Regions from separate parts of the Senegalia massiliensis genome, predicted to be linked through region 1. Evidence: riboswitches for the same ligand, from Rfam matches in the RefSeq annotation. Region 1 holds a riboswitch; the other holds the start of a gene.
What was found. Region 1 has a riboswitch for glycine ahead of D3Z33_RS00540 (GrdX family protein). Riboswitches for the same ligand answer to the same signal wherever they lie in the genome.
Positions count from the first base shown of each region.

Region 2: linked by a shared signal. The riboswitch ahead of gcvT (glycine cleavage system aminomethyltransferase GcvT) and the one ahead of D3Z33_RS00540 (GrdX family protein) in region 1 are both predicted to bind glycine.

Region 1 covers NZ_QXXA01000001.1:111,955-115,378, reverse strand. The annotation lists gene D3Z33_RS00555 (glycine/sarcosine/betaine reductase component B subunit) at 1-281, opposite strand, end outside; gene trxA (thioredoxin TrxA) at 336-653, opposite strand; gene trxB (thioredoxin-disulfide reductase) at 701-1,648, opposite strand; gene D3Z33_RS00540 (GrdX family protein) at 1,724-2,095, opposite strand; glycine riboswitch at 2,244-2,343, opposite strand; gene D3Z33_RS00535 (DUF362 domain-containing protein) at 2,446-3,424, opposite strand, start outside.
Region 2 covers NZ_QXXA01000007.1:155,323-158,746, forward strand. The annotation lists gene gcvH (glycine cleavage system protein GcvH) at 1-312, opposite strand, end outside; gene gcvT (glycine cleavage system aminomethyltransferase GcvT) at 333-1,439, opposite strand; glycine riboswitch at 1,539-1,612, opposite strand; glycine riboswitch at 1,616-1,721, opposite strand; gene D3Z33_RS07875 (YlmC/YmxH family sporulation protein) at 1,818-2,084, opposite strand; gene sigG (RNA polymerase sporulation sigma factor SigG) at 2,166-2,939, opposite strand; gene sigE (RNA polymerase sporulation sigma factor SigE) at 3,090-3,424, opposite strand, start outside.

The DNA.
Region 1 (3,424 bases):
GTTCTTCCTGAACCCACTGTACCTACCTTTGATAATACTCCTGGATAAATTCCTCCAGAACCTTCTACCTTAACTCTAGGTTCAATTACATCCTTTACAGGTGTAATTCTAATGCTTTCACCTGGTCTAGCCATCTCTATGCTAATATTAGTAATGTTCTCATCCTCTAATAATAGATTCTTAAGCTCATTCTCATTTACATAAAGTACGCCATTATCAACCTTTGTTTCTTCTCCAAATTGAACATCCTTAATATGGATATTACCTAATTCCAGGCGCATACATTTCACCTCCTCTTTTTGTTTGGCTAAGACTATTTAATAGTCTTAGAAAATTTATATATATTTTTTTATCATTTCTTCAATTTTTCCTGGCTTAGCATCTTCCTTGGTAAGCTCATCTTGCTTTTCTCCATCTTTATAGATAGTAATTGTAGGAAGACCTAATACTTTTTGTTTTATAGCAAGTCTTCTAGCTGAAGACGTATCAAGTTTTACAAACTTGATTTTATCAGCATATTTTTCCTCTAATTCTTCAATATGTGGCATAAGTGCTTTACAAGGTTCACAACTTTTACCCCAAAAGTCTACTAATACATAACCCTCTGCTTCTAAAACCTCTTCTTCAAATGTTTTTTTATCTACCTCTAACATTTTTATACCCTCCTTTTAAATAGTTCTTTATTAAATAATGAGAAATATTATTCCTCAAAATTTTCTCCAATATACTTTTCAGCTTGAATTGCTGCAATTGCACCATCTGATGTAGCAGTTACTACTTGTCTAAGAGATTTTTGTCTTATATCTCCCGCAACAAAAACTCCATCAATATTTGTATGCATATTTTCATCACCTAATAGGTAACCTCTGTCATCCATATCAATTACATTTTTGAATAAATCACTTTGAGGAAGATATCCTACTAATACAAATATTCCAAATGTACCATCATCTTCATTTGCAACTATTTCAGTTTCTTCACCTGTTTTTTTATTTCTAAGTACCATTGATTCAACGATACCATCACCTTTTATCTCTTTTACTTCAGTATCCCAAATAAATTCTATTTTATCATTTTTAAATGCTTTCTCTTGAATAGATTTTGCAGCTCTAAGTTCATCTCTTCTATGAACTATAGTTACTTTTCTAGCAAATTTAGATATAAATAGTGATTCTTCAACTGCTGTGTCTCCTCCACCAATTACATATACGTCAAAATCTTCAAAAAATGCTGCATCACATGTAGCGCAATATGAAACTCCTTTACCAGTAAGTTCTTTCTCTCCTGGTGATCCTAAAAGTCTAGGTTTAGCTCCAGCTGCTATTATTACAGATCTAGCTTGATATTCACCTTTACTTCCTTTAACTACTTTTATTTCTTTTTCTAAATCTATTTCTGTAATTTCATCAATTTTTCTTTCTACATCAAAGCTATCTACTTGTTCTACCATTCTAGCTATTAACTTAGGTCCTGTAGGATCTTCAATAGAACCTGGATAATTTTCTAACTCTTCAGTAGTTACAATTTGTCCTCCAGCCTTTTCTTTTTCTAATATTAAAGTATCAAGTTTTGCTCTTCCTGCATATAATCCTGCAGAAAGACCAGCTGGTCCTGCACCAATTATAATTACATCGTAAATTTTATTCATTGTTACAACTCCTTTTTATAATATAGTCCTTATTGTAAATTATACCTTAACACAAAGATCTTTAAACAATTTTTATTATTTCTTAACACAATTATCTATTAATGATAAATCTACAATTTTAAAATCTTCTAAAGAATTTTCATCATATTTTCTATTTCCAATTTTATTTATAAATTTATCTGCTGTAACTATGGAATCTTCTATCACCATTAATGACTCTATATCTAATGTATTAGTTTCTTTAGATATTATAATTGATTTATATGGTGTCTCATTAGGCTTGATGCTACCCGATAAAGGATGTGTTAATAACTTATGTCCTACATGTATTTTGTCTCGTACATATTTTAAGACTTTCATATATGATATTTCCAAATAATCTACTTTGAACTTTTCATTATATTTTTTATGTACTAATGGATTATTAGTTATTATATACTCTGTCATTTTTTCACTCCTCAACCTTAGGAAAAGGTTTTTTTAAAATGTATTAAAAAAGAACATAAGCACCCAAGGTACCTATGCTCTGTTCTTGACCTGAGAGATTCTTCCATATAAGGAGTTGCTCCTTCGGTGCTTTCGCTTTTCAGAGTGCCATCCAAAAACGGTCCTTTTGCCTGAAAGTTTCACTATAGTTTGGCTTTCTATAGCTTACCCCTTCGGCGCCAATATATGATCTCTTCCGCAATTTTCATTTGGCAAATATTCAATTCTCTAATTCAATTACATTATAATATATTGTTATAGATAATACAATACTTTTTATAAGTTTTTTTGTGTTTTTGTTAAAAAATTATCTACTTAACTTTTATTAGTTCGTAATTTAAGCTACCTAGTCCTATTTGTTGACAATAATTTAATATTTTTTTGCCATCTATATTATGTATTGATTTAAATTTATCATCACCATTAGTATGATTATGAGAAAGCTTACTATCTTTATTTCCTACAGCTTTATCTATAAGATCAATACTTGCTTTATCAATTGCAACTGGATCAAATGATGCAAGTACTCCTATATCATTTACTATAGGTACATCATTCCATGGTACACAATCACATAATGGGGTTACATTCATAATAAAATTAAAATAAGCTACTTTTTCTTTTTTATTTTTTACAGCACCGTATGCATATTCAGCCATTTTTTCTAAGAAAACATTAGAGTCAGTCTCCCACTTAACTTCTATAGCTCTTGTAGGACAAACTGTAGTACACTCTCCACACCCAATACAAATATCATGTTCTATGTTTGCCTTGTCCTCTACATCTATAGCATCTACTGGACAATTTCTAGAACATATCCCGCAAGATATACATTTATCTTTAGATACAGATGGCTTTGCATCTGAATGTTGAATTTGTTTACCACTTGCAGAAGCACATCCCATGGCTAAATTCTTTATAGTTCCTCCAAATCCTGCCATCCCATGTCCTTTTACATGACTTAATACAACCATAGAATTTGCATTATAAATATCACCTGCAATTTTTGCTGTCTTACAATTTTTCTGTTTTATTTCTACATCAATAGAATTTTTACTATACAATCCATCAGCTATTATAATTGGTGCATTTACTACTGGATATGCAAATCCATTTTCAATTGCAGTTTTTATATGTATGACACTATTTGTTCTACTACCAGTATAGAGAGTATTGGTATCAGTTAAAAATGGACTTGCTCCATATTCTTTTACTTTATCTACAATTTGTCTTGCAAATGTTGGATGTAAATAAGCATGTCTTCCTTTTTCTCCAAAATGAACTTTAATT
Region 2 (3,424 bases), on a different contig from region 1:
CATTTCCACTTTTATAAACCAACTTCCAAAAGCATCTTCATTTACAAGTTCTGGAGAGTCTTCTAACTCTTCATTTACTTCAATTACAGTTCCAGATACTGGCATATAGATATCTGATGCAGTTTTAACAGATTCTACTACTCCAAAAGATTCTTCCTTTTCTAACTCATCATCTACTTCTGGTAATTCCACATAAACTATTTCACCTAAATTATGTTGTGCATGGTCTGTTATACCTATTAACGCCTTATTACCTTCTACCTTTACCCACTCATGATCACTTGAATAATATAAACCTTCTACTGTTTTCATTAAAATTCCTCCTTAAATTTTTATTTTTTATTTTGTTTTAAAAATTTTGTATTAACAACTTTAACTTTTGCAAATCTTTTTCTAATTTTGATATCAAATTCTGTTCCAAGATCTGCATAATCAATATCAACCATTGCTTTACCAATATTTTTCTTTAATGTAGGTGAATGATAACCTGTTGTAACAAAACCAATTTTTTTATCATCCTTATATACTTCATAACCACTTCTTGGTATGCCTTTATCTATCATTTCAAACCCTACTATTTTTCTTTTTAATCCCTCTTCTTTTTGTTTCTTTAAAGCTTCTTTCCCTATAAAATCAGACTCTTTATTTAATTTAACAAAAAATCCTAATCCTGCTTCTAATGGAGTTATATCTTTAGATAACTCATTTCCATATAAAGGCAAATTAGCTTCAAAACGAAGGGTATCTCTTGAACCAAGTCCTGCTGGTTTTATTCCTTCTTCTTTGCCAACTTCTAATAATTTTTCCCAAACTTCTACAATATCATTATTCGCTAAATATATTTCAAAACCATCTTCCCCTGTGTAACCAGTTCTTGATACTATAGCTTTTTTTCCATCAACAAATACATTTCTATCAAGATAGAAAAATTTAATATCAGATAAATTTTTGTCAGTAATTTTTTGTAATATTTGTTCAGCCTTAGGTCCTTGAATAGCTATTTCAGAATATTTGTCTGATAAATCATTAATTTCCACATGATAATCTTTTCTGTTTTCTTTTATCCATTCATAATCCTTTTCTAAATTACTTGCATTTACTACTAAAAAATAATGGGTGTCAGAAAATTTATAAACAAGTAAATCATCTACTACTCCACCATCTGGATAGAGAAAAAATGTGTAAAGAATTTGATTGTTCTTAAGTGTTGTTATATCGTTTGTTACTAAATAACCTACAAAGTCTTTTGCATCATCTCCTTTTATTTCAATTTCTCCCATATGAGAAACATCGAAAATTCCTGCATCACTTCTAACTGCTTCATGCTCCAAAGTAAGACCTTCAAATTCTACAGGTAATTTCCATCCATAATAATCTGTCATTTTTCCGTTTAACCTTAGATGAGAATCATATAAAGCTGTTTTTTTTGAATCTACCATCATATCACTCCTTAAATATTTTTCCCCCTTGAAAAGGTTTTCATTAAGGGACATTAAAAAAAGAAATATAAAAACATACAAAATATATGCCTTATATTTCTCTGTATCTAGCCTGAGAGCTTTACATATTAATGTATTTCTCCTTCGGCGTCGCTAAAGCGATCTCTCCAGAGTTTCATCAAATAACGATCCTTTTACCTGAGAGTTTCTATAAAAATTATGGCGAATTTTATATATTGCTCCATCGGCTATCTATTTAAAGATATCTCTCGTTATTCTCATCTGAGTATTATATTATTAATTACATAATAATATATTTGAGCAATTATTACAACAATAGTTATTATTTTAACTTATTATTTATAATTTTCTTAATAATTATATATTATCATTTAAATCTTTATATTTTTGTGAATCTATGTTTACTAATATAACTTCATTTCCTATCCTAACTATATCCTCCCAATCAATAACTACATTATTATACTTAGTAAAAAGACTCATTATTCCACCAGCTTTGGGCATTATTATAGCTTTTATTTTTGCATTTTCCAAATCAATTTCTATATCATTTATCATACCCAATTTTGAACCATCAACAACATTTATTATTTCTTTTTCTGTTAATTCCGATGCTTTAATCATATTATCACCTCTTATCCTTTTATAATATATTTATATTAACTTGTCTTAAATTATGCATAATAAAAAAAATTAGTATAGAATCTATACTAATTTTTTCATATGATTTAAAGCAGTTTTCTCTAATCTAGAAACCTGAGCTTGAGAAATACCTATTTCTTCTGCAACTTCCATTTGAGTTTTACCTTCATAGAATCTCAAGTTTAATATTAGCTTTTCCCTATCATTTAATTTTCTTATACCTTCTCTTAGTGCTATTTCTTCTAACCATAGTTCATCTTCACTTTTTTCATCACTTACTTGATCCATTACATATATTGCATCTCCATTATCATGATAAATAGGTTCAAATAAGGATATTGGATCCTGAATAGCATCTAATGCAAATACAACATCTTCTTTAGGTAAATTCAATTCATCAGATATTTCTGTTATTGTAGGTTCTTTTGAATTCTTTTTTATCAATTGCTCTCTTGCTTGTAACGCTTTATATGCTATATCTCTAAGTGATCTACTAACTCTAATAGAATTGTTATCCCTTAAATATCGCCTAATTTCACCTATTATCATAGGTACAGCATAAGTTGAGAATTTCACATTATGTTTTAAGTCAAAATTGTCTATTGCTTTTATTAATCCTATACAGCCTACTTGAAATAAATCGTCAACATTTTCTCCTCTTTTGTTAAACCTTTTTATAACACTTAAAACTAGTCTTAAATTTCCTTGGATAAATTCTTCTCTAGCTTTCATATCTCCTTTATGAATTCTATCAAATAATTTCCTCATTTCTTTATTAGTTAATACGGGCAACTCTGATGTATTTACTCCACAAATTTCTACTTTGTTAATGTACATTTATGTTCATTCCCTTCTAGATGATCTACCCCTTTCAATATAAATTATTACCTTAGCTTTATATTTTATACAAAAGTAAATTGGTTATTTTTTCATATAAAATATTTTAATTTATTATTTCCTAAAAAAAAAATAGCATACATTTGTATGCTATACCATTTTACTTATTTCCTTTTGTAACCTTCTTACTATACGTTTCTCAAGTCTAGAAATATAAGATTGTGATATTCCTAAAATATCTGCTACTTCTTTTTGAGTTTTTTCTTCACCTGTCTTTTTAATTCCAAATCTCAGCTCCATTATTTTTCTTTCTCTTTCAGATAAAGACTCCATAGCTTCCATTAATAATTCTTTATCTATTTCCTCTTCTAATAATTTAAAAATTATATCACTGTCCGTACCTAAAATATCAGATAATAATAATTCATTTCCATCCCAATCCGTATTCAAAGGTTCATCAAAAGATATTTCAGTTTTAGTTTTAT